Regions from separate parts of the Janthinobacterium kochi genome, predicted to be linked through region 4. Evidence: predicted binding sites of a transcription regulator. Region 4 holds the regulator's gene; each other region holds the start of a gene.
The links. Region 4 encodes LexA, which represses DNA repair genes until DNA is damaged. Its sites were predicted from a motif close to ACTGTATNNNNATACAGT; they were not measured.
Positions count from the first base shown of each region.

Region 1: the regulator LexA is predicted to act here: its motif matches at 4,522-4,539, upstream of dinB (DNA polymerase IV).
Region 2: the regulator LexA is predicted to act here: its motif matches at 2,857-2,874, upstream of imuA (translesion DNA synthesis-associated protein ImuA).
Region 3: the regulator LexA is predicted to act here: its motif matches at 5,324-5,341, upstream of recA (recombinase RecA).

Region 1 covers NZ_JBNYXO010000010.1:86,202-93,557, reverse strand. Annotated here, with positions in the region: gene ACQ4WL_RS20320 (ABC transporter ATP-binding protein) at 1-277, opposite strand, end outside; gene ACQ4WL_RS20315 (hypothetical protein) at 268-1,371, opposite strand; tRNA gene ACQ4WL_RS20310 (tRNA-Asp) at 1,531-1,607, opposite strand; tRNA gene ACQ4WL_RS20305 (tRNA-Val) at 1,665-1,740, opposite strand; tRNA gene ACQ4WL_RS20300 (tRNA-Asp) at 1,958-2,034, opposite strand; tRNA gene ACQ4WL_RS20295 (tRNA-Val) at 2,089-2,164, opposite strand; gene ACQ4WL_RS20290 (S9 family peptidase) at 2,263-4,416, opposite strand; gene dinB (DNA polymerase IV) at 4,622-5,740, shown strand; gene ACQ4WL_RS20280 (recombination-associated protein RdgC) at 5,857-6,753, shown strand; gene ACQ4WL_RS20275 (TonB-dependent receptor) at 6,889-7,356, opposite strand, start outside.
Region 2 covers NZ_JBNYXO010000008.1:24,299-31,654, reverse strand. Annotated here, with positions in the region: gene ACQ4WL_RS17805 (glutathione binding-like protein) at 1-632, opposite strand, end outside; gene ACQ4WL_RS17800 (Y-family DNA polymerase) at 709-2,196, opposite strand; gene imuA (translesion DNA synthesis-associated protein ImuA) at 2,126-2,836, opposite strand; gene ACQ4WL_RS17790 (putative Na+/H+ antiporter) at 3,043-4,308, shown strand; gene ACQ4WL_RS17785 (GNAT family N-acetyltransferase) at 4,372-6,405, opposite strand; gene ACQ4WL_RS17780 (MFS transporter) at 6,489-7,356, opposite strand, start outside.
Region 3 covers NZ_JBNYXO010000002.1:634,872-642,227, forward strand. Annotated here, with positions in the region: gene sucC (ADP-forming succinate--CoA ligase subunit beta) at 1-765, opposite strand, end outside; gene ACQ4WL_RS07225 (DUF2889 domain-containing protein) at 844-1,404, opposite strand; gene ACQ4WL_RS07230 (methyltransferase regulatory domain-containing protein) at 1,684-3,222, opposite strand; gene recX (recombination regulator RecX) at 3,450-3,905, opposite strand; gene recA (recombinase RecA) at 4,133-5,233, opposite strand; gene ACQ4WL_RS07245 (response regulator) at 5,475-6,209, shown strand; gene ACQ4WL_RS07250 (sensor histidine kinase) at 6,206-7,356, shown strand, end outside.
Region 4 covers NZ_JBNYXO010000008.1:168,943-176,298, forward strand. Annotated here, with positions in the region: gene ACQ4WL_RS18400 (CvpA family protein) at 1-89, shown strand, start outside; gene purF (amidophosphoribosyltransferase) at 128-1,651, shown strand; gene ACQ4WL_RS18410 (cystathionine gamma-synthase family protein) at 1,695-2,936, shown strand; gene lexA (transcriptional repressor LexA) at 3,175-3,810, opposite strand; gene rpsF (30S ribosomal protein S6) at 4,087-4,476, shown strand; gene priB (primosomal replication protein N) at 4,497-4,805, shown strand; gene rpsR (30S ribosomal protein S18) at 4,821-5,111, shown strand; gene rplI (50S ribosomal protein L9) at 5,139-5,594, shown strand; gene ACQ4WL_RS18440 (replicative DNA helicase) at 5,730-7,115, shown strand; gene ACQ4WL_RS18445 (DUF47 domain-containing protein) at 7,209-7,356, shown strand, end outside.

The DNA of each region.
Region 1 (7,356 bases), on a different contig from region 4:
GGGCAGGGGCGTCGCCGCCACAATAGAAGGCCAGTGCGCGGTAGGCCAGCGGCATGCGGCTACTGTCGACGTCATCGAGGCGGATGGCGCCGCGCGCGGGCAGCAGGGCGCCGCCCGCCAGCTTCAGCAAGGTCGTCTTGCCGGCCCCGTTCGCACCGCGCAGCCAGGTGATGCCGGGGCCGAATTGCAGATTGCAGCCCTGGAAGACGCTGTGCGTGGGGAAGTGAAAATCGAGGTGTTCGATGTGCAGGGTGGGAGAAGAGGCATTCAATTCCATAATTCGCTTCCGATGGCGCTCAAGGCAAGGATGGAGAGGACGACGAGGACGACTCTACCCCGCGCCTTGAGGCGGGGCAGGCCGACGATGGCCAGCAGGGCCACACTGGCCGTGAAGGCGTAGACCTGGGTCACGCGCTGCTGCAAGACGGCGGGATCGATGCAGTACAACAAGACGCCAGCGCCCAGCAGCACGGCAAACGGCGGCAGCAGGCTGGCGGCGCAAGCCAGGCGCATCAAGGCCGTGCTGGCCAGGGGCCAGGCGTTCAACGATGGGCGCAGCAAGCCGATCTGTTCTCGCACGGCCTTGTCGCCGCGGTCCGTCACAATGATCAGGCTGGCGCTGGCCAGCAAACCCAGCAGTGGGGCGGGCACGAGCGGTGCGCGCAGCAGCCAGGCCAGCATGCTGGCGCCAGCCGTGGCCAGCAGCACGCTTTGCTGGATGCCGATCCTGTTTTCATTGCGCCAGAACGGCAGCCAGAACAACTGGCGCCACAGGAACACGCTGCGCCAGCGGGGAGGCTGTGGCACATAGGCCGTCATCGTGGGTGGGCGCGCGCTTTGTGCGGCGCGCGGCGCGCGCAGGCGCTGCGCCACGATGAGTGTCGTCAGCAGCCAGGCCAGCAGCCAGGCGGCAATGGTGGCGGCCATGCCGGGCGCGGCAACTGGACGTAGCCAGGGCGGCGACTGCAGCAGCCAGATGCTGGCCGAGATGGCATAGGCGAGGCCCAGCGGCAGCATCAGCACACCGGCCACGGCGATATCGGCTTGCCAGCGCAAACGCGTCGGCAAGGGCAGCTGGCGCAGCCAGGCGGCGGTATTCGCCGGCAACAATCGCTTGCGCAGCAGCCAGGCGGGCAGGCAGGTCAGCAAAGCTTGCGCGCCCAGCAGACCCAAAGCGGCAGGCCAGGGCAGGCTCACGGCAAGAAAGCCGGGCAGGGTGATGACGCTGAGTAAACCCAGCAGGACGGGACCGGCCAGGAACACGAGGATTTCCATGGAACTGGCCAGGCTGGCGGCAAATTGCAGCAACGCATGATGGGCCAGGCGCAAGCGCAGGACGAGGTAGGGGGAAAGACTGCGGGGCAGGCGCATCAGGCAGGAGCTGCAGAGTCAGGATGAGCGCTGATTCTAACAGCCGGGGTCAGACCCCCGGACAAGTTAGCGTTGAGCTTGACGTTGGCGGTGTTGAGGGTCTGACCCCAGAATGGGAAAAGCCCTTCGGTTCCAGGAACCAAAGGGCTTTTCTTTTATTGGCGGAGCGGACGGGACTCGAACCCGCGACCCCCGACGTGACAGGCCGGTATTCTAACCAACTGAACTACCACTCCAAGCTCGTATGATCTGTGTTGCTGATCCATGAAGCACTGGATAATTTTCTGTATTGGTGGTGGGTGCTGAGAGGCTCGAACTCCCGACCTACGCCTTGTAAGGGCGCCGCTCTACCAACTGAGCTAAGCACCCGCATACCCAGAAAACTATCCCGACGTTTGTCACCACGTCTGGAAGAGGCACTATTATAGGGGGCGCTTTCGTGCTTGTGCAACTATTCTTGAGGGGGAAAAGCAGTTTTTTGCTGAAAAACGCAAAAATTTTCGGGGAGAGGGAGGGCTGGCGCTTTTTCTGCTTCTGAAATGGGAAAAGCCCTTCGGTTCTGGGAACCAAAGGGCTTTTCTTTTATTGGCGGAGCGGACGGGACTCGAACCCGCGACCCCCGACGTGACAGGCCGGTATTCTAACCAACTGAACTACCACTCCAAGCTCGTATGATCTGTATTGCTGATCCATGAAGCACTGGACAGTTTTCTGATTTGGTGGGTGCTGAGAGGCTCGAACTCCCGACCTACGCCTTGTAAGGGCGCCGCTCTACCAACTGAGCTAAGCACCCGTTGCTTGTCTCAGAAAACCATCCCGACGTTTGTCACCACGTCTGGAAGAGGCGCTATTATAGGATGGCTAAAACCCTTGTGCAAGCGCTTTTTTACATTATTGGGTAATACCCCACTGCGACAGCATCCACGCCATATTGAATGCGTTCTCGGCGATGGCGTTATAGCGGCCCGACGCGCCGCCGTGGCCGGCGCCCATATTCGTTTTCAGCAGCAGCGCATTGCCGTCCGTTTTATACGCGCGCAGCTTGGCCACATACTTGGCCGGTTCCCAGTACATGACCTGGCTGTCGTTCAGGCCTGTCGTCACCAGCATGGCCGGATAATTCTTGCGCGCAATGTTGTCGTAGGGCGAGTAGCTGAGCATGTAGTCGTAGGCCGCCTTCTGGTTCGGGTCGCCCCATTCCAGGTATTCGCCCGTGGTCAGCGGCAGGCTGGCATCCATCATGGTGTTCATCACGTCGACGAACGGTACGGCCGCGTGCACGGCGTGGAACAGGTCGGGACGCATGTTGACGACGGCACCCATCAAGAGGCCGCCGGCGCTGCCACCCTGGATGATCAGACGGTTCGGGCTGGTCCATTTTTCACGCACCAGGTAATCGGCGCTGTCGATGAAGTCATTGAAGGTGTTTTTCTTCTTCATCAGCATGCCGTCTTCATGCCAGGCTTCGCCCATGTCGGTGCCGCCGCGGATATGCGCCTGGGCATAGATGACGCCCCGCTCCAGCAGGCTGATGCGGCTGATGGCAAAACTGGCCTCCGTGGAAATGCCATACGAGCCGTACGAGTACAGCAGCAGCGGCGCGGAACCGTCGAGCTTGACGCCCTTCTTGTAGACGACCCACAGCGGCACTTGCACGCCATCACGCGCTGTCACCCACAAGCGCTGTGTCGTGTAGCGGCTACCGTCAAAGCCGCCGACGATTTCCTGCTGTTTCAGCACCGTGCGCTTGCCATCCTGCATGTTGACGTCAATCACCGTGGGCGGCGTGACGGGCGACTGGTACGACATGCGAAATTGTGTGGCGGAAAACTCCGGTGTGCCGGCCGCCGTGGCCAGGTAGACGGGGTCGTCGAACTGCACCGTCTTCCAGTTTTTATGCGCGAAATCGTAGATGCGCGCGCGGTTCAGGGCGCGCGCCTTTTCCATCACCACCAGGTGGCCCTGGAAGACGTCGATGGACTGGATCACGGCGTCCTTGTTGTGCGGCACGACGCTCTTCCAGTGTTTCGGCTGCGGCGCAGACAGCGGCGCGCTGACGACGCGGAAATTCTTCGCATCTTTGTTGGTGAGAATATACAGCTGGCCGTCGCGGTGTTCGATGCCGTAGCGGTGGCCCTTTTCGCGTATCAGCACGGACTGGAAACTGCCTTGCGGCTTGCTCGTTGGCAGCAGCAGCACTTCGCTGGTATCCGTGCTGCGCGCGGTGAGCACAAAGTAGCGATGATCGCGCGTGCGGCTCACGCCGATGGCGAACTGTTCCACTGGCTCGTGGTAGACCTGCTGCGCCGTGCCGCCCAGGGCCAGGCGGAACAAACGGTCCGCGCGCTTGGTGGTGGCGTCTTCCTGCGTCAGCATCAGGGTGGCGTTATCTGCCGCCCAGGCCAGCGAGGTGACGCGCTGCATGGTGTCGCCCAGCAACTTGCCCGTCTTCAAATCCTTGACATGCAGCTCGTACTGGCGGAAACCCGTCGTGTCGGTGGTGTAGGCCAACAATTGCTCATTCGGGCTGATGGCAAACGCGCGCACGGCAAAGAATTTGTGACCTTCGGCCAATTGATTCTGGTCCAGCAGGATTTCCTCAGCTGCCTGCGCATCGTAGGCGCCATGTGCGCCGACAGGGCGGCGGCAATGCAGCGGGTATTGTTTGCCCGCTTCCGTGCGCGTGTAATAGTAAAAGTTGCCCTGGCGCGCAGGCACGGACAGGTCCACTTCCTGCATGCGGCCCTTGATTTCCGCAGTCAGCTTGTCGGCCAGCGGCTGGATCGGGGCCGTGACGGCCGCCGTGTAGGCGTTTTCCGCATTCAGGTAGTCGATCACGGCAGGATCGGTCTTCTTTTGCAGCCAGCGGTAGTCGTCCGTGACGAGCGTGCCGTGGCGCGTTTCCTGCCAGGCTGTCTTGGCGGCCACGGGGGCGGTGGCGGCGTCGGCGGCCAGCGCGGATGCCGCCAGGGTGGACAACAGCAGGGCCGGCAAGATGGATAACCAGGCGGACCGGCGGCGCGCAGCGTGATGGGTAATGGACAAGGCGACTCCTTTGAATAGTTGTGTCAGGATTGTAATCTTGCCATTGAGAAAAGCAACTGCGGTGCGCATGCGTTTCAACTTGCATCCACGGGCATTTCCAGCGATACTGTATATAACTACAGTATCCTGCCGCGAGGTGTCCTTGACCACATCTGCCTCCCCACTTCCCGAGCCACCCGCCCGCCGCTGGATAGCCCACCTGGACATGGATGCCTTCTTTGCCTCTGTGGAACTGCTGAAATATCCCGAATTGCGCGGCGAAGCCGTCGTCATCGGCGGCGGGCGATTGCAGCAACCGGTGCTGCAGGAAGATGGCACGCGGCAGTTTGCGCGCATGCGCGACTACGTGGGGCGCGGCGTCGTCACCACCTCGACCTACGCGGCGCGCAAGTTTGGCGTGTTTTCCGCCATGGGCATCATGAAGGCGGCCAAACTGGCGCCCGACAGCATCCTGCTGCCCGCCGACTTCGAGGCTTACCGCGAGTATTCGGCCCGCTTCAAGCAAGCCGTGGCCCAGCTGTGCCCGATCATCCAGAACGTCGGCATCGATGAAATCTATGTCGACCTGACGGAATACGGCGAGCAGGCGCCGGCCATGGCGGCGCGCCTGAAGGCGGCCGTGTTCGAGGCGACAGGCCTGTCGTGCTCGGTCGGCCTGGCGCCCAACAAATTGTTGGCAAAAATCTGTTCCGACCTGGAAAAGCCCGACGGGCTCACTATTTTGTCGCCCGAGGATGTTGCATCGCGCGTGTGGCCCTTGCCGGCAAAAAAGATCAATGGCATCGGCCCGAAGGCCACGGCCAAGCTCGAAGCGCTGGGCATTGTCACCATCGGCGAGCTGGCGCGGGCCGATCTCACCATGCTGCGCACGCAGTTCGGTGACCTGTACACGGGCTGGCTGCGGCAGGCGGCGCTGGGCATCGACGAGCGGCCCGTGCAGACGAGCCGGGAAACCAAGTCCGTCAGCCGCGAAACGACGTTCGAGCGCGACTTGCAGGTGGTGCGCGACCGCGCCACCCTGTCGGAAAAGCTGGAAAGCCTGTGCACGCGCGTGGCGGGCGATCTGGATAAACAATCGCTGGCGGGGCGCACGGTGGGCATCAAGCTGCGCTTCGAGGATTTCAGCACCGTCACGCGCGACATCACCTTGCCCAGCGCCACGGCGGACGCCGCCGCCATCCTGCGCGCCAGCCGCGACTGCTTGCGGCGCGTGCCATTTGAAAAGAAAATCCGCCTGCTGGGCGTGCGCATCTCGACCTTGTGCGATCCGGCCGTGGTGACGCGGCAAGCGCCGGCCCAGGCGGAGCTGTTTCCCAGCCTCTAGCGGCGTTTCCTACAAGATACATACCGCGCCGGACCGCGCTTTTGACGGCATTTTCACGTCGAAAGTGTAGAATGGCGTTCCCCTGGCACTACTGAAACAAACGGAAGACAAAAACTATGTGGTTCAAGAATCTTCAGATTTACCGCCTGCCCGCACCGTGGGCTTACACGCCAGAACAACTGGAAGAGGCCTTGTCCTCGAACAAATTTACGCCGGCGACCAGCATGGATCTGATGCGCCAGGGCTGGGATACGCCGCGCCCGAACGGTGGTCTGGTGCACGTGGTCAACAAGCAAATGTTGATCTTGCTGGGCACGGAAAAGAAACTGTTGCCAGCCACCGTTATCAACCAGGTGGCCAAGGCCCGCGCTGCCGAGATGGAAGAAGCGCAAGGATTTGCGCCTGGCAAGAAAGCCATGAAAGAATTGAAGGAACGCGTGGCCGACGAGCTGCTGCCGCGCGCCTTCAGCATCCGCAGCAACGTCTGGACCTGGATCGACCCGGTCAATGGCTGGCTGGTGGTCGATGCCGCCAGCCCGGCAAAAGCCGATGAAGTCATCAAGCTGCTGTTGAAAGCCGTGGACAAACTGCCGCTGGAAAGCCTGCGCGTGCAGCGCTCGCCCGTGGCGGTGATGACGGAGTGGCTGCAGGCCGACGATGCGCCTGCCGGCTTCACGGTCGACATGGACACTGAATTGCGCGCCACGGGCGAGAGCAAGGCCACCGTGCGCTACGTGCGCCACACCCTGGAAGCGGACGACGTGCGCCGCCACATCGCGGCCGGCAAGCAGTGCACGCGCCTGGCCATGACGTGGAACGACAAGATCTCGTTCGTGCTGACGGAGTCCCTGGCCATCAAGAGCGTCAAGCCGCTGGACGTGATCAAGGAAACGGAATCGAGCACGAAGAACGACGACGAGCGTTTCGACGGCGACCTGATGCTGATGACGGGCGAGCTCGCCAAGCTGATGGCCGACGTGGTCGAAGCATTGGGCGGCGAAGCGACTGCATAAAAGCAGTTGTACAGGTACGGAAAAGGAGCTGACGCTCCTTTTTTTTCGCCTGTGGAGTATGTTGCTGCATAAAAAAAGCGCCTTGCACGGTGAAGTGCAAGGCGCTTTCCAGACAAGCTAATTCACGACGTCAAATTAGAACTTGTAGTTGCCGGTGATGTAGAACGAACGCATCATTGGATCGGCGTAGCGTGGGTCGAAACCGACTTGGTGGCCTGACGAAGAACGCAGCGACAGCGGCGGTGCACGGTCGAACAGGTTTTTGATGCCTGCGCGGATCGTGGTTTGCTTGTCAAAGGCGAAACGCGCTTGCCAGTCGAACGTGGTGTACGACGGAACTTGCAGGCGGAAATCCTTCACTTCTTTTGCGGCTGCTACGTCGTACACGGTAGCGGCTGCATCGGTGTAGCCGTTACGGTAGTTGACCGTTACCGTGTTGCTCAGGCGGCCCGTATCGAGGGTTGTCGTCAGCTTCATCAGGTTGCGGAACGTGACTTCGTTGGTGTCGCCGAAGAAGTCCATGTTGCTGGTGAACACGTTGTTGCTGCCTGCCTTGGTGTAGTTGGCGTGCAACATGTGCGTACCGCTCAGTTGGGCGGTCAG
Region 2 (7,356 bases), 140 kb from region 4:
ACATTCGGGAAGTTATTAAAACCGACCAGCTCGCCCGCACCATAAAAACCCACCAGGCAGCGCACCCACGGGAAGATGGCGATGTCGGCAATCGTGTACTGACTACCCATGATCCAGTCGCGGCCCTGCAGGCGCTGCTCGAGCACGCCCAGCAGGCGCTTGGCCTCGCCGAGATAGCGGTCAAGGGGGCGCTTGTCTGCGTAGTCCTTGCCGGCGAATTTATGGAAGAAGCCCACCTGGCCAAACATGGGGCCGATACCGCCCATCTGAAACATCAGCCACTGTATCGTTGCATAGCGCAGGCCCGCGTCCTGCGGCAGGAACTTGCCCGTCTTTTCCGCCAGGTACAGCAGGATGGCGCCCGACTCGAACAGGGCCAGCGGCTTGCCGTCGGGACCGTGCGGATCGAGGATGGCGGGAATCTTGTTGTTCGGATTGAGCGACAGGAAGGCGGGCGACAGCTGGTCGTTTTGCTCGAAGCTGACCAGGTGCGGCTCGTACGCCAGGCCCAGCTCTTCCAGCAGGATCGAGACCTTGATGCCGTTCGGCGTGGGCAGCGAGTACAGCTGCAGGCGCTCGGGATGCCGGGCAGGCCATTTCTCGGTGATGGGAAAGTCGGAGAGTTGGGACATGGGAATCCTTATTGAAGTGGTTGACGCGGTGCGAGCAAGTATAGCCAAGCATGGCCGTTTCAGCAGGACAGCACATTCAGCCAAACAAGCCATGCAGGAACCAGCGCGGCGCGGTGTCTTCTCCGCTGCCGGCGATGCGTTCGCGGTAGACCCAGTAGTGGGCGTGGTCGAGGCCTTCGGCGATGAAATAATCGCGCGCCTGCGACTGGCCCCACCAGCCCGCCTCGATGCGCTCGGCGACAGACACCATCTTCAGGGGCGAGCCATAAAAGGGCCGGTGCTCGCGCATCAAGAGGGCGATGGGCTGGGCCAGCAGCCAGCCGGGACGGGGCATGCCGGGCAAGCCGGGCGGCAAATCCGGTAGCGCGCTTCTTGAAACGGGCTTGGCCGGCAACGGCAGCCACTGGTTGGCCGCTTCGGGCCGGTAATCGGCGCGCGGGGATGCCTGCAAGACATTCTCCGCGCCCAGGCGCGCCACCAGCAATTCCATCAGGCGCTGGCGCTCCTGCGGCGTGCCGCCCGGTTCGGGAAACAGGCTCTCGCTGGGTGGCGCCATGGGCTGCACCTGCAGTGCTTCCAGGGTCAAGCCGATCACGGGCGCGTCCAGTACCAGCTGTGCCAGGCGCTCCTTGAGCAAACGCACCAGATGCTCGTCGCGCCAGACGGCCTCGCCCAGCGCCAGGTCGATGACGGTGGGCGGGCGCGCCACCCTGCCCCGCTCGTGCGCCAGCAGCAGTTGTATGCGCTCGACGGCAAATTGCCGCGCGCACAGCCAGCCCGTCATTTGCTGCAGCAGGCGGCGCGCGCCGAACAGTAAGGCGTCCGCATGCTCCACGCGGTCGAACAATTCCAGGCTGGCGCGGAACGTGGGCGGCGCTTCGAGCCACACGAACAATTCCGTGCTGTGGCCATGCGCATCGTCGAGCATGTCCAGCAAGGCCCCGCCGCAACGGCGCTGCAAGCCGGGCCGCGGCAACTGGCGCAGCTGCCCCAGGGTGCGGCAACCGATGCCCTCGAACCAGTCGAGATAGGGGCGCGCGGGTGGCAGCAAGGCGCACGGCAGGCGGTCGAGGCGGCGCACGAGACTATCCATGCCCAGCACGCGGCCCCGGCGCGTAGCGGCGCGCGCCAGCAACCAGGCGCCGCGCGCCGTGGGCGCGCACGACAGCTGGGCCGTGTAGCCGAGCGCGCGCAAACTGGCCGCAATCTGCCGGCACAGGGCGCGCACGCCGCCGAACAGGCGCAGGCTGGCGCCCGCATCGACCAGCAGGGTCGCTTCCTCGCCCTGCGCCACCAGCGGCGAGTATTGCAGCAGCGCCAGCGCCACCGCTTGCAGGGCCTGCGCTTCCAGCTCGGGCGAGCGTTCATGCAGGCGCGCCTGCGGCGCCAGCATCAGCGCGCCCGCGCGGCGCATGCCCGGCCGGATGCCGGCCGCCCGTGCCAGCGGCGACAGGGCCATCACTTGCTCCTGCTCCAGCACCACGCCGAGAATGTCAGCCGACCAGCGCGGGCAAAACACTTCGAGCGGGAGCCGGGGCAGGCACAGGCCGATCCAGAGTCGCATGGCGCAGCAGTAAAGAAGGAGGTTGCAGGGGCAGGAACAGGGGCGCGTCGCGCTGCGGTCCCCGGCGCTTGATGAAGCCGATCTCGATGCCGCCGGCGGCCGGGCGCACGGACAGGCGCAGCGGCGCCGGCGACGCATCCTGCGCGCCGTGCAGCGGGCGCAGCATGCAGAACAGGGTGTTGCCGCTTTGCGCGGCCAGGTGCAGGCGGCGCAGGCTGTCGGCGCGCACGTGCGACTGCCAGAACAACAAGGCGCCGCAACTGCCACTGCGCAAGATGTTTTCCGCCGCCCACAAGGCATCCTTGCTGCCGGCGCTTTTGAGCCACAGCAGCTGTGATGGTGCCAGACCCTGCGCGGCCAAGGCCAGCGCCTGCGGCGGATGGGGCGGCTGCAACAGCACGATGGGCAAGCCCGGCAGCTGCGCCAGCGCGGGCGCCAGCAAACGCAATTCGCCGCTGCCCGGCTGCTGCACCAGCAGATCGATGAGGCTGCCGCTGGGCCAGCCACCGCCGGGCAGTTGCGCGGACAGGGCGGCGAAGCCCGTGTCCAGGCAGCGCACGGCGCCCTGTCCCAGCTGCGATGCACGCCATAAAGACGGGTGCAAGGCTTCAGGCGAGGCCATCAATTGTGAATGTTGCATAATTAAATATAAAGATAAATACTGTATGCATATACAGTACTATCCGCGCCCACTTTTGGCAAGGCTTATCTGTTCGCACTCCCTCCGGCAGCGCTCCCACGATGTCCGAAAAACCCCGTTTCTGGCATCGATTGCTGTACCATAAGCACTCTCCTTACCGCCCGGCGATGCACCGGGCGGCTTCCTCCGTCCATAAGGAAACGCATTTGACTACCATCCAACTCATCAGCGCAATCGTCTTCGGCCTTGCGCTCATCCACACCTTCGCCGCCAAGTCGTTTGAAACATTATCGCAGCGCCACCCCCGTCATGCTGGCTTGCTGCACCTGCTGGGCGAAGTGGAAGTCGTGTTCGGCTTCTGGGCCTTCATTCTGATCATCATCATGGCCTTTGTCTCGGGCGGCGATGCGGCCATCGAGTATGCCGAATCGCGCCAGTACACGGAACCGCTGTTCGTCTTCGTCGTCATGGTGGTGGCCGCCTCGCGCCCCGTGCTCGACGCCGTGCAGCGCCTGCTCAAAGGCGTGGCGCGCGTGATGCCGCTGCGCACGGAACTGGCCCTCGTCTGGCTGGGCCTGGCGCTCGTACCCCTGACGGGTTCGATGATCACGGAACCGGCCGCCATGACCCTGGCCGCGCTGATGCTGGCGCCGCAAATCTTCCGCCCGGGCATTCCTGAATGGCTGAAATACGGCGCGCTGGGCGTGCTGTTCGTCAACGTTTCCATCGGCGGCACCCTGACTTCGTACGCGGCGCCGCCCGTGCTGATGGTGGCCACCACGTGGAACTGGGACAGCGCCTACATGGCCAGCCATTTCGGTTGGAAGGCCGCCATCGCCGTGCTGGTCAACGCCACGGGCGTGAGCATATTGCTGCGCAAATACCTGCACAGCAACACCTCCGATATCAAGCCGAAGGCCGGCGAAGTCGAAGCGCCGAAAGTGCCGCTGGCCGTCAGCGTGGTGCACATGATCGTGCTGGGCGGCGTGGTGGCACTGGCACACCATCCCGTGCTGTTCTTCGGTCTGTTCCTGTTCTTCCTCGGCTTCGTGCAGGCATATGAGCGCTATCAAAGCCCGCTGATCCTGAAAGAGGGTTTATTGGTCGGCTTCTTCCTGGGCGGCCTGGTGGTACTGGGCGGCATGCAGCAATGGTGGTTGCAGCCCATCGTCTCGAGCCTGAAGCCGCTGGCCCTGTTCTTCGGCGCCCTGGGCTTGACGGCGATCACCGACAATGCGGCCCTGACTTACCTCGGTTCGCTGATCGTCGGCATGACGGACGAAGCGAAATACATGCTGGTGGCCGGTGCCGTGGCCGGTGGCGGTCTGACCGTCATCGCCAACGCGCCGAACCCGGCCGGCGTATCCCTGCTGCGCCGCGGCTTCCAGGATGAATCGATCGGCGCTGTCGGCCTGCTGGCCGGCGCCCTGCTGCCGACGGCCGTGGCGGCCCTGGCTTTCCTGGCTTTGTAAGCATGCACGGGGCGGCTGCCGGCCGCCCCCGCTTCCTTCAGTTTCCCGCCTCCGTTCCCCTCCTCAGTTTCCTTCATACACCAGGAAGTGCAAACGGTCATAAAACAGGCTGTAAGCATAGTCGAACGTGCCCACGCTGCGAAAGCCCTTGTGCAGATACACTTGCAGCGCTTCGCTCTTTTCCCATACCGTCAAGGTGATGCGCGCGCACCCCTTGCGGCTGGCCAGGTCACGGATTTCATGGAACATCTGCCTGAATAAACCCTGGCCCCGGTATTTCTCGTCGATGGCCAGGCTGCTGACGAAACAGTCGTCGGCGCGCGCATGCGCGAGCACGAAGGCATCATACGCATCGTCGAGCGCCTTCATGTCATCGCGGTAATACGAGACGGCGCCGCAAGCCTGGAACTCGGCCATCGTCGCGGCCGTGAAGAAGCCGATGAAACGCTCGTCCTCGTCATGCAGGCCGTGAATGTGCGCCAGGTAGGGGTCGATGTTCTGCCGCCGCTGCAGTTCGACAAATTGCAGATTGAGTTTATTGCCGAACGAACAGTATTCGAGGTAACTGGTGGCAAACAGCAATTTGGCCATGCGGTTCTTCGCCTCGTCGCCCAGCAGTTCGCCCGCCACCAGCTTGAGCGGCGCATGCGACAGCAGGCCCGCCTGCACTTCGTTGCCGGACGGGGCGGCATCGCCGGCGGCCGGCATGCGGCTTCCGTGGCGGCCCACGGTGGGGCGCCAGAAATTACCGGCAGCAATCTGCTGCGAGCGGTGGGCCAGCAAGTAGCGGCAAAAGACGGCATTCACGCGGTCCAGCTGCGGGTCGTCCGACAGCACCGAGTAATAGTGAAAATGATCGATTTCCGCCCGCAACTGGGCCGCATACGCCATGCGCGGCACTTCCTCGATATCGAACACATCGACGATGTCGGGCAGGCGCAAAGGATCATCGAGTTGCCAGTCGATTTCGGCTAGCCGCGCCACGCAGCGCGCATACGCGCGCCGCTCCTCGTCGCTGAGCGGGATATGTATGTCGGTAATGATATCGTCCAGCAAGCGCATGCCGCGGATGCCGCCCGCCACCGCTTCCCGCGCGCCGTCATACAGCACGCAATAGCGCTGGTAAAACTCGGCATGGCTGAGCAGGGTCACGCCCAGGTTTTTCTTCCATTCGGCATAGAACTGGCCAAACAGCTGCGCCTCGAATTGCGGGCAGGAGCGGGGAATCTCCCCATTGATGCCCGCATAGGCGAGATTCACATTGCGCTGGATCACACGCAGCGCGGCATCGTTCTTCTTGGCGATCAGCATGCCCGTTTCATCGAGGAACAGATTCATCCAGCTGACATGCCGGCGCTCTTCGCTGTCACCATCCTTGCGCTGGAAATAATCGGGCACTTCCGGCTTCATCAGGAAAATCGTCGCCGGATTGTGCGGGATCGTATCGACATCCATATACATGCCGCCGTATTCGCACAGGATGAGGATGCGGAAATAATCGGACAAGGTGGCAAAGTAGCGCTGCGCATGCAGGGTATTGAGGATATCGAAGCGGGCCGGCGCAAAGTCCAGCGCCAGCGCGCGCAGCGAGTTGATATGCAGCGTCGTGCCGCCGATGGCATAGCGCCCTATCGTGTAGCGCCCGGCGCCGCCCGTGGGACTGAAACGCGCGTCATGGCGCAATTGCTGCGCATCCCACACCCACAGGATCGAGACATACGGCGCGCCGCCATTCTGCCGCACCTCGTCGAGCGCCGCGCCCCACTGCTGAATCGCCGCATAAGCGATGGCCGGCAACGGCCCGCCCATCCAGATGCGATGCAGGTAGCGCTCGTCATCGCCCAGCGCCCGCGTGGGGATGCAGCTGAGCGAGGAACAGCTCGCGGCATTGAAATGCGTAAAATTGGCGGCGACGAAGCTGCGCAGGCCGGCGATGCCCGCCTGGTGCTCCACGGCCAGTTGTTCCAGGTCGCTGCCGGCCGGCCGGACATCGGCCAGGGTGATGTAATCGAGTTTCAGCCGGTGGATGCGAAACTCGTACTCCAGGTTGAAAATCTTTGCTTGATCGTGTTTCGATGCCAGGTCATCTATTTTCATGGGCGCACCATTTTCCGCAGGAGAGTGTCAATAAACGTCGCAGGAGGTAAAACAAGGTCGGGAACATGCGCAGCGTTGCGCCATCAGTGCCGGGCCAGCAGCACCTCGTTTTCCCGGCGCCCCGCCATGCCCCGTGTAAACAGCAGCAGGCAGGCGGCGATGACCACGATGACGGGGATATTGAGCAGCGCATACGTTTCCAGCACATAGCCGAAGCGCTGGCACAGCACGTTGTACAGCTGCAGCCAGGCAGACAAATAAATGCAATACAACAAGCTCATGGCGGCCGTCGTCAGTGTCATCGATTCCCTGCTGGCCGTAATCGCGCTGCGGATCAGGGCGCCGTTGAACAGGCCGAAGCCGATGGAATAGACAAACATGCAGGCGGCAAACACGTCGACATGGTGGCGGCCCGCGCCAGCGCCCAGCATGCCGGCGGCCGCGATCAGCCCACCCAGGCGCAGCAGATGCGCGAGCGGGAAATCCTGGCGCAGGCGCTGGATGGCGATGCTGCTGAACACAAAACCGGACAAAATCACGCATTGCAGCGCAATATAGGTAGCGTAAGAGGCGCCCATCTCCTGCAGCACGAAGAGGGGCGAAAAGCCGATCCAGGCCGTCAGGGGCACGGTGGCCAGCCCGGCCGTAAACATGCCGAACATGAAGCGCCCGTTGCTGAAAATGGCGACATAGCTGCGCACGATGGCGCGGCCATCCAGGCGCGGCTGTGTCGGCGCCGCGCGCGGCATGGTCTTGAACAGGCCCAGCAAGGACAGCAGCGCCAGCAGGCCGGAAAGGAAAAACACGTAGCGCCAGTCCAGCCGGCTGATGATGGCGCTGCCGAGGATGGGGCCGGCCAGGGGCGCGAGGATGGTGGTGCTCGACAGAATGCTGCTCAACTTGACGGCCGCCATGTCATCGAACAGTTCATGGATCATGGCATAGCCGACG
Region 3 (7,356 bases), on a different contig from region 4:
GAGCGAAATGTAGGCCAGGTCGAATTTCGACGCTTCGATTTCAGCTGGATCTTCTTCGTCCAGATCGCGCAGGGCGACGATTTCCGGATGGCGGAACAGGGCGTTCGGGTCAAAGTTGAACTTGGCGTCCAGGGCGATGACTTTGCCGCTGCCGGTGACGATCAGCGGATTGATTTCGGCCAGCGAGCAGTCGGTTTCCCAGTACGCTTTGTACAGGCCTTGCAGGTTGACGCGGGCGTCGGCGATGGAACCGGCAGGCACGCCGATTTTGGTCGCGATGTCGTCTGCCTGGGCATCGGTCAGGCCAACGCCTGGATCGATGGTGACGTGGTGGATCTTCTCTGGGTGGCTCTCGGCCACTTCTTCGATGTCCATGCCGCCTTCGGACGAAGCCATCAGGACGATTTTCTGGGTGACGCGGTCGGTGACCAGCGAAACGTACAGTTCTTGTTTGATGTCGGCGCCTTCTTCCACCAGCAGGCGGTTGACTTTCTGGCCTTCGGCGCTGGTCTGATGCGTGATCAGCTGCATGCCCATGATCTGGTCAGCGTATTGCTTGACCTGTTCCATCGATTTTGCCACTTTCACGCCGCCGCCCTTGCCGCGGCCACCTGCGTGGATCTGCGCCTTGACGACCCACACCGGGCCGCCCAGGGTTTCCGCAGCCTTGACGGCTTCGTCGACGGACATGCACGGAATACCGCGTGGTACCGTCACTCCGTACTGCCGGAGGATTTCTTTGGCTTGATACTCATGGATTTTCATGCTGGCTTCCCTTCTGATACTGATGTGTAAAAATACGGTTAGTAGTGCAAAAAAAACAGGAAAAACAGAGCGCCGGGGTCACGCCTTGGCTACCCAGCGCGGGTAATACTGTGCCACCGCCCCGCCATCGGTGCGCAGGGCGTGGCATTTGTCGAGTTGAAACGGCTTTTCATGCGACAAGTCAGCATTCTCACCGTCACGGGTCGACCAGACATCGCCGGCAAATGCCTGAACCGTCGCAGTCGGCAAGACTTGCGCCAGTTCCGTCAAATGGGTACAGCCAGCGATTCCCGCCAGGCGCTGTTTCAAGTCGCGGCGGAAATTCTTCAATAAATTCAAACCGATCAACGCCCTGTAAGCGGGGCCGATGGTATCGCAAAAACCGGGATAGGGCACAGCATCGGAGGCAGCTTCGGCCTCGACGATGGTCAGTTCGCGGTCGACGGTAATGCGTAAATGGAGGTCATGCAGGGGAGTGCCGGCGGGACGGGGGCCGGAGGCCAGCATCGCGTCATAGCTTTTGATATCAGTGATACGGGCGTCAATATCCCACAGGCCGTCGTCGCGCACATACGCTTGGACGTCGATAACGCGGGAGTGCCGTAGGGCGCGCCGGGATACGGGAGTTGACAGGGGCATAAGACCGATGCCGCTTGCGCGGCCATAATTTAGTAAGCAGCCATGTGCATAAAGCACGCCGTTCGCAGCTTCTACGAACAGCAACCGCACCTGCGGCGCCGCAAAAACCCTAAAAGTGTAGCACATTGCGCGCAGGTTGCGCCGCAACATAATTTTTCATTGGTCGTGCCGCCTGCCACAAATCATTAACGAAAATCGCAAAATAAATGACGAGCATTCACCATGTGAATATCTTGGTGGCAGGCTTTGCGGCACAGGCAGACGCGCCGGCGCCGCGTTTCAATCAGCCACGCCCAGTGCGCGTAAAACAGGCAAGGTGCGCGCAGAAAAATATTGCGCGCGCGCCAGCAGTTCTTCCAGGTTTTCCTCTTCCGTCAACAAGGGCTGCCCGTCCCGCGTCAGCAGCTGGTTCAGACGCAGCAGCACGGGCCACGTCGCGCTCACCCATTCTTGTGGCGCTTGCCAACCTTGCAGCTTCGCCCACAGGAACAGCTGTTGTAAATGAGACACAACCACGCCGCCCCCCGTCAGGGGGCTGGCAAGGATGTGCAGATCGGTTCTGGCCAGCGCCTGTTCCAGCAAGTGCGCATTTAACCGCGCCGTCTGCGGCCGCGCCACGGCAATGTCGGCCTCGTCCTGGACGGCAAGCAGGCTGCCCTTGCTGACCAGTACCAGCATGATCTGCAGCAAGGCGGCCAGGCTGGCTTCGCTGCCAGCCATTCGCTGCTCCAGCTCGCCTATCGTATACACGCGATGGTCGGCCATGGCGTCGAGTATGGGCGCATACACACGCTCGTCCATATCGGCATCGCCCAGCACGCCATGCACGCTCAACACCACTTCGTCGCGGGGTACGGCCAGCATCACGCGCACGGCCCGCAAAGCGCTGGCCTGGGCCAATGGCGTCAGCCTGCGTGCGCCCTTGACCCAGTAATCCTTGCGGAACTGCTCGTTGACGAGAAAGGCACGCGTCGTCTCGCGGAAGATGGGATCGGGTATCTCGGCAAGGAATTGCTGGTGCTCGGCCGTCAGGTTCAACATGTCGATCAGAGCGGTATAGTTGGCGGAGGCGACGAACTCCAGCTTGGCCTCGCCCAGCATGGCGGCCAGGCGGGAAAATGCCATCGGCTGCCAATCAGAATTGAAATATTCGTGCGCAACATAGTTGCGGTCCAGCGCTTTCAGCTTCTCGAAACGGTCCAGCAACAGGGGATTAGCCTCCAGGTAGCGTGGTTGCACGGCGATCATCCGTTCAACGAAATCGATGGCACCGTCGACTCGTGCCAACACACCCACGCCGGGCGCGCTCATGACGCGGCTATGTTCGGCCAGCAGGTCGCGCATCGGCATCATGGCCCCCCAGCCCGGCTGCGTGTTATAGCTGATATAGGCAACGCCGCCCACTTTCAGCTTGCGCTGCAGGAAGTCGACGATCAAGGCGCGATTTTCCGCCGAGACCCAGCTCCATATCCCGTGCAGGCAAATAAAGTCGAAATCGGGCAAGTCATCGCGGCAGCAAAACTGCGCGAACGATTCATCCGTGAACTGCGCGCCGGCGCAGGCTGCGCTGGCCAGCTCCTGCGCAAATGCGGCCTGCGAAGGATTGAAATCATTGCCATACCAGCGCGTGGCGGACGCCGCCGCATGGATGTTGGCGCTGATGCCCTGGCCAAAGCCCAGCTCGCAGGCCGTGCCGCTGGCCGGCAAGGCGAGGCCGGCGGCCAGCAGGGGCAGCCGCAGGCGCAAAGGATTCAATTCTTCGTAATAGCCATAGGTATAGGCGATTTCGGCCATGTAGCCGGCATTCCAGTTGCTCATCTCGCATCCTGTCAAGATCAGTGGTACTGCGCGCATCGCACAGCGTTCGAGCGCCAGAATACCCTATCGCGCGGCGTCACCATACTATAAACAGACGGCGTTTGAAAGCGCAGTTCATGGCGGCATGGCAACGGCGGCACGGGCGTGGCTAGGCCGGCGGGGCCAGATGAACGGGAAAGCGGCCGGACCGTCGCGCCTGCAGTCCCGGTGACATGCCGGCGCCCACCTTATTCCTCGTCAGGGTCCAGCCCCTTCAGGGCGACGTGTACGGCGCGCTGCGAAAAGCCGCGCTGCATCAAAAAACGCATCTGCTTGTTGCGCTGTTCGGCATCCTGCGCCACTTCACCAAATTTGCGGCGCCACACTTCGCAGGCGCGCGCGGTCTCGCCTTCGGCCAGGCCCGCCTTGAGTTCCTGCAGCGCTTCGCCGCCTATGCCATGGCTTTGCAATTCCGCCATGATGCGGCTATTGCCGAAGCGGGCCGAGCGGCGATGGATCAGCGATTCCGAAAAGCGCTCCTGCGACAGCCAGTTGGCTTGCTCCAGGCTGTCGAGCAAGGCTTCCACGTCATCGCCCTCCTGCGCATGGCGCTGCAGCTTGCGCCGCAATTCCATGCGGCTATGCTCACGCATCGATAGAAAGCGGAGCGCCCTGCCCTTCAGGCTTAGTTGTACTGCGGCCATACACCCACCTTGTCTTTCATTCCACGATCACAGCACCCAAACACAATCGCCGCCCAGCGCAACAGCGCGGGACGGCGATCAGGGTCCTACCTTGCGGCAAGCCATGCGTAGGTCGGATTAGGCCTCTTGGGCCGTAATCCGACAACATTGTTGGCGTCTGATCCGACAACATTGTTGACGTCTGTGGTGTTGTCGGATTACGCGCGGATTTGCCGCGCTAATCCGACCTACTCTGCCTTGGCTTCCGCCTTGGCAGCCTTGTCAGCGGCTTTATCCGCTTTTTCCGGCTTTTCAGCAGCCAGCGGTGGCAGTTCGCGCACGCCCAGCGAAGCGCGGACCTTGTTTTCGATTTCGCGGGCCAGCGCCGGACGCTCTTGCAGGAAGGCACGGGCGTTATCCTTGCCCTGGCCGATGCGTTCGCCGTTGTAGCTGTACCACGAACCGGATTTTTCCACGATCTTGGCATCCGAGCCCAGATCCAGGATTTCGCCTTCGCGCGAGGTGCCGGCGCCGTACAGGATGTCGAAGTGCGCTTCCTTGAACGGTGGCGCGATCTTGTTCTTGACGACCTTGACTTTGGTTTCGTTGCCGATCACTTCGTCGCCGGACTTGATCGAGCCGGTGCGGCGGATATCGAGGCGCACGGAGGCGTAGAATTTCAGCGCATTGCCGCCGGTGGTGGTTTCCGGGCTGCCGAACATCACGCCGATTTTCATGCGGATCTGGTTGATGAAGATGACCAGGGTATTCGTACGGTTGATAGAACCGGTCAATTTACGCAGGGCTTGCGACATCAGGCGCGCTTGCAAGCCTGGCAGGGAATCGCCCATGTCGCCTTCGATCTCGGCGCGTGGCGTCAGTGCCGCCACGGAGTCGATGACGACCAGGTCGACGCTGCCCGAACGCACGAGGGCGTCGCAGATTTCCAGCGCCTGCTCGCCCGTATCCGGTTGCGAGATCAGCAATTCGTGCAGGTTCACGCCCAGTTTTTGCGCGTAACCGACGTCCAGCGCGTGCTCGGCATCGATAAAGGCGCAAGTGCCGCCCAATTTTTGCATTTCAGCAATGGTTTGCAGGGTCAGGGTGGTTTTACCCGACGATTCCGGACCGTAGATTTCCACCACGCGGCCGCGTGGCAAGCCGCCCACGCCCAGCGCGATATCGAGGCCGAGCGAACCGGTCGACACGACTTGCACTTCTTCGATCACCGCGCTGGCATCCATGCGCATGACCGAACCTTTGCCAAACTGCTTCTCGATCTGCGCCAGTGCAGCGGCGAGCGCCTTGGCTTTTTCCGATGCGGGTACTACAGCTTTTTTATCGTCCATATGTTCTTTCAGCCGTTCTACAGTTGCGAATCCATTTGAATCCTGCAGCCTGCGATAGCGCCAGTGGGTTAAATTCTTTACACAGACAGTACTGTATAAAAAAACAGTGATCAATGCAAGCGGAACGTGGATTTGTTTTGAAACAGATCAATACAACCCTGGTTTTTCACAAAAACTATCCACCTTGCGGAAAATGAAACACAATACAAGCTTCTACCGTCGCAAGCATAGGAAGTGCACCATGCGTATTTTACTTGCCGAAGATGACAGCGTGCTGGCCGATGGCCTGACCCGCTCGCTGCGCCAATCCGGTTATGCAATCGACTACGTCAAGACCGGCCAGGAAGCCGATACGGCCCTGTCCACCCAGGAATTCGACCTGCTGATCCTCGACCTGGGGCTGCCGAAGATGTCCGGCCTGGAGGTGCTGCGCCGCCTGCGCGCGCGCGCCTCGCTGCTGCCGGTGTTGATCCTGACGGCCGCCGATTCCATCGAACAACGCGTGAATGGCCTCGACCTGGGTGCCGATGATTATATGGCCAAGCCGTTCGCCCTGTCGGAACTGGAGGCAAGAGTGCGCGCCCTGACGCGCCGCGGCGCCGGCGGCGGCGCCACCGTCATCAAGCACGGCCCCCTCAGCTACGACCAGGTGGGGCGTAGCGCCTACATCAACGATCAGATGCTCGACCTGTCGGCGCGCGAACTGGGCTTGCTGGAAATTCTGCTGGGCCGCACCGGCCGCCTCGTTTCGAAAGAGCAGCTGGTCGACCACCTGTGCGAATGGGGCGAAGAGGTGTCGAACAACGCCATCGAAGTGTATGTGCACCGTTTGCGCAAGAAGATCGAGGTGGGCGGCGTGCGCATCGCCACCGTGCGCGGCCTTGGTTATTGCCTGGAAAAATACTCGGAAGCGGCGCGCCTGAATGCCGAAGCGGGCGAGTCGGCAGGCCCGGCCAGCGGACCCGTAACCAAGTGAAGGCGCGCGAGGCGCCAGCGGACGAGGCGGACGACGACGACTGGTTCGAGCCGCCCACCACGGAGCAGGATGACACCATCGAGCATTCGCTGTTTGGCGAAATCCTCGACTGGATGCTGGCGCCCTTGCTGCTGCTGTGGCCGATGAGCATCGCCATCACCTATCTGGTGGCCAAGGGCATCGCCAATCAGCCCTTCGACCATGCGCTGGAAGACAGCGTGACGGTGCTGACGCAACAGGTCAAACAGGCCGACGGCGCGATGCTGCGCCGCGTGCCGGACAAGAACAGCAATAACAAGGGCCGCGACTTCCTGCGCGGCGACGATGTCGATACCCTGTATTACCTGGTGGTGGGCGGGCACGGCGAATACCTCGACGGCGACCGCGACTTGCCGCCGCCGCAAGACCCCGACAAATACCGCAGCGGCATGGTGCTGTTTCGCAACGACACCATCCACGGCACGCCCGTGCGCGTGGCGTTCAGCTATCTCGACATGCCGTCCGGCAGCGGCGACGAACCGCGCCGCACGCTGGTGCAAGTGGCCGAGACGCTGGAAAAGCGCGCCCAGCTGGCCAATGAAATCATCAAGGGCGTGATCTTGCCACAGTTCATCATCCTGCCCGTGATCCTGGCCCTGGTCTGGTTTGCCCTGGCGCGCGGCCTGTCGCCGCTGGCGCAATTGCAGGAGCGCATACGCGCGCGGCCGCCCGACGACCTCTCCCCCATCGAATCGGGCCAGGTGCCCGAGGAAATCACGCCACTGGTCGGTTCGCTCAACGAGATGCTGGCGCGGCTATCGCTGTCGATCGACATGCAGAAACGCTTCATCGCCGATGCCGCGCACCAGATGAAAACACCGCTGGCCGGCATGCGCATGCAATCCGAGCTGGCCCTGCGCCAGACCGACCACGACGAGATTCACCGCTCGCTGCTGCAACTGGCGAAAAGTTCGGAAGCGGCCACGCGCCTGGTCAACCAGCTGCTGGCCCTGGCGCGTGCGGAAAACCAGCCACAGGCGGGCACGGCGTTCGAGCCGATCGAGCTGAGCGAACTGGCGCGCGGCGTGGTGCAGGACTGGGTGCAAGCCTCGTTTGCCCAGCATATCGACCTGGGCTTCGAGCAGCCCGCCTATTCGATCATGATTTC
Region 4 (7,356 bases):
ACGCGCTGCTCAGCCCGTTCGCGGAGCAGGGCGCGCGCGCCATCAAGCCTTATCTGCCAGCCGCTTACGCGCAGCATGTGAAATTTTGAATTTTTTTAAAATCAGTAGCACAGTTTAGGAGCACACCATGTGTGGCATCGTCGGCGTCGTTTCCCATCAACCTGTCAATCAATTGCTCTATGATGCATTGTTGCTCTTGCAACATCGCGGTCAGGACGCGGCAGGGATTGCGACCAATCACAGCAGTATGTTTTCCATGCACAAAGCCAATGGCCTCGTGCGTGACGTCTTCCGTACGCGTAACATGCGTTCGCTGCAAGGCACGACGGGCATCGGCCATTGCCGCTACCCGACGGCCGGTTCGTCGAGCGAAGAGGAAGCACAGCCGTTTTATGTGAATGCACCGTTCGGCATCACCCTGGCGCACAATGGCAACCTGACCAACTGGGAACAGTTGAAACAGGAAATGTTCAAGAACGACCGCCGCCACATCAATACCGATTCCGATTCGGAAGTGCTGCTCAACGTGCTGGCGCATGAAATCCAGGAAGCGACGACGGGCCTGAACCTGGACCCGGAAGCCATCTTCAAGGCTATCACCGTGCTGAACCGCCGCGTCAAGGGCGGCTACGCTGCCGTCGCGCAAATCGCCGGCGTGGGCTTGCTGGCCTTCCGTGACCCGCACGGCATCCGTCCGCTGTGCCTGGGCATCAATGAAACGGAGCTGGGTCCTGAATACCTGATCGCCTCCGAATCCGTGGCCCTGGAAGGCATGGGCTTCCGCTTCGTGCGCGATATCGGTCCCGGCGAAGCCGTCTTCATCGATGCCGACAAGAAATTGCACAGCGCCCAGTGCGCCGACAATGCCAGCCTGAATCCCTGCGTGTTTGAATTCGTCTACCTGGCCCGTCCCGATTCCGTCATCGACGGCGCCTCGGTGTACGCCACGCGCCTGAAAATGGGCGAATACCTGGCTGAAAAGATCCGTGCCGAATTGCCTGACGTACATATTGACGTGGTCATGCCGATTCCCGATTCCTCGCGTCCGGCCGCCATCCAGCTGGCACTGGCGCTGAACCTGGAATACCGCGAAGGCTTCATCAAGAACCGCTACATCGGCCGTACCTTCATCATGCCGGGCCAGGCGGCGCGCAAGAAATCCGTGCGCCAGAAGCTCAACGCGATCCCGTCCGAATTCAAGGATAAAGTCGTGTTGCTGGTCGACGATTCCATCGTGCGCGGCACCACCAGCCGTGAAATCGTGCAGATGGCACGCGAAGCGGGCGCGACGAAAGTCATCTTCGCCTCGGCCGCGCCACCGGTCATCTACCCGAACGTGTATGGCATCGACATGCCGACGCGCGACGAACTGATCGCCTACGGGCGCACGACGGAAGAAGTGTGCCGCGAAATCACGGCCGACTACCTGGTGTACCAGGATATCGACGACCTGAAGCAGGCGATCGCCGACGTCAACCCGGCCCTGACGAACTTCGAGGCGTCGTGCTTCGATGGCGTGTACGTGACGGGCGACGTGTCGCAGGAATACCTGGACCGCCTGGAATATGCGCGCCACCATCCGAAGGCGACAGCGCCGGAAGATACGCCGCGTTCCCAGCTGAACCTGAACCTGGCGACGACAGAAGCATAGGTAACTTGCCCGGCCGATGCCGGGCATTTTTTTCTCCGCGATCATGAACGATAAAAAAAACTACGGCTTTACCACCACCATTCTGCACAACGACCGCCGCAAGGGCATCGAGCACGGCTCGCTGCACAAGCCTGTGCATACCTCCGTCGCTTTCGGCTACAGCGACGCGCGCCAGCTCGCTTCCGTGTTCCAGGGCAAGGAGCCGGGCTTTCGCTACGGCCGCCAGGGCAATCCGACCGTTTCCGCGCTGGAAGACAAGGTCAACAAGATGGAAGATGGCGTGGCGACCTTGTGTTTCGCCACCGGCATGGGCGCCATCGGCGCCGTGGTGCAGTCGCTGCTGCGCGCGGGCGACCATGTGGTGTCGTCGGCCTTTTTGTTTGGCAACACCAACAGCCTGTGGCAAACGGTGACGGGGCAGGGCATCGCCGTCTCCTTCGTCGATGCCACCGAGGTGGCCAACGTGGCGGCCGCCATCACGCCGCAAACGCGGATTGTTTTCGTGGAAACCATCGCCAATCCGCGCACGCAGATCGCCGACCTGGCAAAGATCGGCGCCTTGTGCCGCGAGAAGGGCATTCTGTATATCGTCGACAACACCATGACGACGCCTTACCTGTTCCGCCCGAAAGCGGTGGGTGCTGGCCTGGTGGTCAATGCCTTGACGAAATCCATCGGCGGCCACGGCAATGCGCTGGGCGGCAGCTTGACGGACACGGGCGTGTTCGACTGGACGCAGTACCCGAACATTTTCGACAATTATAAGAAGGCGGCGCCAGCGCAGTGGGGCATCGCGCAAATCCGGGCCAAGGCCTTGCGCGATTTCGGCGCATCGCTGGGCCCGGAGGCGGCGCACCATATCGCCGTCGGCGCGGAAACCATGGCCTTGCGCATGGACCGCACCTGCTCGAACGCCCTGGCGCTGGCCAGCATGCTGGCCGCCGACCCGCGCGTGGCTGCCGTGCACTATCCCGGCTTGGCGTCGCACCCGCAGCACGCGCTGGCGACGGACTTGTTCCGCAGCTATGGCTCGCTGTTCAGCTTTGAATTGAAGGACGGCATCGACTGCTTCGATTTCCTCAATCGCCTGAACTTGGCCATTCCAGCGAGCAACCTCGGCGACACGCGCACCCTGGTCATTCCCGTCGCGCATACGATTTTCTACGAGATGGGTGCCGAACGCCGCGCCAACATGGGCATTGCCGAGTCCTTGATCCGCGTGTCAGTCGGCATCGAGGATGAAGCGGATCTGCTTGAAGACTTCCGCAGCGCGCTTGAGGAATGATGCCCAACCAAACCTACTGCGCGTCGGTATAGGCGGCTTGCGATGCTCACCGTACTAGAGTACGGTTCCGCTTCTCGGCCACCTCTCCCTTCCGCTCGCTACGGTTTTGTCGGGCATCGAAACTTGCGTGTCAGGCATGAGAGGGGACCGCAACTAAAAACTGGGGTCAGTCGCTTCGCGATCGGAATACGTCCCATTGGGACGTATTCCCCCGCCGGGTCTGACCCCGGCATGCAACTTAATGCCAACTGCGCATCAAGCCCACTGCAAGTCCTTCCAGTGCGAATTCATCTTCCGGCGATACGGTGATGACCTTGAAGTCGGGGTTTTCCGGCAGCAGTTCGATGACGGAACCCGTCTTCTTGTAGCGCTTGACGGTGACTTCGTCGCCGATACGGGCGACGACGATCTGGCCGTTCTTGGCGCTGTCGACTTTCTTGACGGCCAATAAATCGCCATCCATGATGCCGGCGTCGCGCATGGACCAGCCGCGCACCTTCAGCAGGAAGTCGGGCTTGGCCGAGAACAGGGCCGGGTCCACGTTGTAGCTCGCTTCCAGGTTTTCCTGTGCCAGGATGGGTGAACCGGCAGCCACGCGGCCGATCAGGGGCAGCGACATCAGCAGTGCTGCAGGCACCTTCGATGGCGCCGCTTCGGCTGCGGTGCCGATCAGGCGGATGCCGCGCGAGGTGCCGGGCGAAATCTCGATCGCGCCCTTGCGGGCCAGGGCCTGCAAATGCTCTTCGGCCGCATTGGCCGATTTGAAACCCAGTTCATTGGCGATTTCGGCACGGGTGGGAGGAAAACCCGTGTTTTCAATCGCGTCCTTGATCAGGTTCAGGATTTGTTCTTGTCGTGCTGTCAGCTTGATCATGAGCGGTGGGTGCATACTAAAATGCTGTCTATATGAACAGTCTGTATTTTTGTACAGTATCGCCCACTATGCAAGGGGATTTGCCTTATTTGCGTGAATTTCGTGCGAAATACTGGAATGCACAGGAAAAAGCGCCTGGCCAGGCCCGTGCATGGGCCGCTTGTTGAAGGAATGATTGAAACGTTTGCAAAAGGCGGTTATAATCTTCGGCTGACCTTCCCACACCCGTCTTGACGCCGGGGTGGGCGATTATCAATCCGACCTGAAGGAGTTTGCATGCGTCATTATGAAATAGTCTTTATCGTCCATCCGGACCAAAGCGAGCAAGTGCCCGCGATGATCGAACGCTACAAAGCCAGCGTAACCACCCGCGGCGGTTCGGTTCACCGCGTGGAAGATTGGGGCCGCCGTCAAATGGCTTACTCGATCCAAAAGCTGCCTAAAGCACACTACATCTGCCTGAACATCGAATGCGACAACGAGACCCTGGTCGAGTTGGAAACAGCATTCAAATTCAATGATGCCGTGTTGCGTCACCTGACCGTTAAAATGAAGAAAGCTGAAACAGCTCCTTCGCCGATGATGAAATCGGTACAACGCGAAGACGCGGCCAAAAGCCACCGCACCGAAGCACCAGCAGCCGCTCCAGCCGCAGCAGCAGCTTAATTCTTGACCAGGATCGTGCGCTGAACCAGCTACAAGTTACCGCCATCATTGCCGAGCGCGAAATATTGCGCTATACCCCGGCAGGGCTGCCGATTGTGAATGCAGTATTGCAACACAGTTCGCAGCAGATGGAAGCAGGGATTGCCCGTTTGACCGAGTTTGATGTTGCCGCGCTAGCCGCTGGCGAAATTTCAGGCCGGTTCAGTCAGGCAAGCTTGGGCGGGGTCTATCAGTTCACGGGTTTCCTGGCGAGGAAGAGCCGCAACAGCAAGAGTTTGGTGTTTCACATCATTGATTTTAGTGCAGTCACCCCGACTAGCGCATTTTAGATACAGGAGCCTGACATGGCATTCGGTAAAAAGTTCGACAAAAATAAGCTCAAGCTTAAAGAAAAACGCAAACAGCAAAATCCGTTGTTCAAACGCAAGAAGTTCTGCCGCTTCACCGCAGCTCACGTTGAGCAAGTCGACTACAAAGACGTCGACACGCTGAAAGACTTCGTCCAAGAAAACGGCAAGATCATGCCAGCACGCCTGACCGGTACCAAAGCGCACTACCAGCGCCAAGTCGACACCGCAATCAAGCGCGCTCGCTTCCTCGCGCTGCTGCCATACACCGATCTGCACCACGCTTAATCGGTCAGATATTCCTGGAGAAGAACTATGCAAATCATTCTGTTAGAAAAAGTTGTTAACGTCGGTAACCTCGGCGAAGTCGTCAAAGTCAAAGACGGTTACGCACGTAACTTCCTGATCCCGCAACGCCTGGCACGTCGTGCTACGGCTACCGCTGTGGCTGAATTCGAAGTCAAGCGCGCCGAACTGGAAAAAGCTGCTGCCGCCAAACTGGCCGCATCGCAAGCCCAGGGCGAAAAACTGAGCGGTCTGACCGTTCAAGTTGCTCAAAAAGCTGGCGTCGATGGCCGTCTGTTCGGTTCCGTCACCAACTTCGACATCGCTGAAGCGCTGACCAAGCAAGGTTTTGCTGTTGAAAAAGCACAAATCCGCATGCCTACCGGCCCGCTGAAGATCGTTGGCGAGCACAACGTTTCGGTTGCTCTGCACACCGACGTGGTCGTGGAAGTTGTTATCGCTGTCGTTCCAGACGCGAACGCGTAATCGTCTGCGGGCCTGGCCCGCAAGCGCTGCCGCAGTATGAAAAGCCGGGTTCGCCCGGCTTTTTTGTGCCCTTTTTTTCGCTCAATTTCAGCCCTTTATTTTTGCCAGCACGCCGAAGCGGGTATAATTCGCGCCATGAACGCCCCCTCTGATCCGCAACTGGATTCCCTCCGTATTCCGCCGCATTCGATCGAAGCAGAACAATCCGTTATCGGTGGTCTGCTGCGCGACAATGCAGCGTATGACCGCATCGCCGACTTCATGCATGCGGAGGATTTCTATCGCTATGACCATCGGATCATCTTCGAACAAATCGTCAAGATGATTAACGGCTCCAGGCCAGCCGATGTCATTACTGTTTTTGAAACCCTGACCCAGCTCGGCAAGGCCGATGATGTGGGCGGACTCGCTTACCTGAACGCCATGGCGCAAAACACGCCATCGGCCGCGAACATCCGGCGTTATGCCGAGATCGTGCGCGACCGCGGCGTGCTGCGCAAACTTATCACCGTCGCCGACGATATCTCCGGAACGGCCTTCAGCCCGCAAGGCAAGGAAGTCAAGCAGATGCTTGACGAAGCCGAATCGAAGATTTTCGCCATCGCCGAAGAAGGCGCGCGCGGCGCCCAAGGCTGGACCGCTATCCAGCCCCTGCTGACGCAGGTGGTCGAGCGTATTGACGAGCTGTACAGCCGCGACAACCAGAGTGAAATCACGGGCGTGCCCACCGGTTTCATCGACCTGGACCGCATGACCTCCGGTCTGCAGCCGGGCGACCTGGTGATCGTGGCGGGCCGTCCTTCGATGGGCAAGACGGCGTTTTCCGTCAACATTGGCGAAAACGTGGCCATCGACAGCGGCTTGCCCGTGGCCGTGTTCTCGATGGAGATGGGCGGCGCCCAGCTGGCCATGCGTATGCTGGGCTCGGTCGGCCAGCTCGACCAGCACCGCCTGCGCACGGGCCGCCTGAACGACGAAGACTGGCCGCGCCTGACGAATGCGATTCAAAAGATGAACGACGCGCAGTTGTACATCGATGAAACGCCCGCGTTGAACTCGATCGAGTTGCGCGCCCGCTCGCGCCGTTTGTCGCGTCAGTGCGGCAAGCTGGGCCTGATCATCGTCGATTACTTGCAACTGATGTCGGCCAACTCCCCTGGCGATAACCGCGCCACGGAGATTTCCGAGATTTCGCGGGGCTTGAAAGGGCTGGCGAAAGAACTCGGTTGTCCCGTGATCGCGCTGTCCCAGCTGAACCGCTCGCTCGAGCAACGCCCGAACAAGCGTCCCGTGATGTCGGACTTGCGCGAATCGGGCGCTATTGAGCAGGATGCCGACGTGATCCTGTTCATTTACCGTGACGAGGTGTATAACCCCGACTCGCCAGACAAGGGGACGGCCGAAATCATCATCGGTAAACAGCGTAACGGTCCGATCGGCAGCATCCGCCTCACCTTCATGGGGCAGTACACCAAATTTGGCAATTACAGTGGTGGCCTGGCGCTTTACCAAGGCGATTAAGACTCAGCAGCACTGATATTCCATTGGCCGCCCCCTCATACGGGGCGGCTTTCTGTAGTAAATAACACGACTCAATGCTTAACGGAGAATGACATGTTTGGACGCTTGATGCCCACTGAGGGCAAGTTTTTTGAATTGTTTAACCAGCACGCGGAACTGTGCGTCAAGGGCGCTAAAGAAATGCTGGGCCTGATGACCAATTTCGACGACCTGGAAAACCGCGTGCATGCGATCGAAAGCA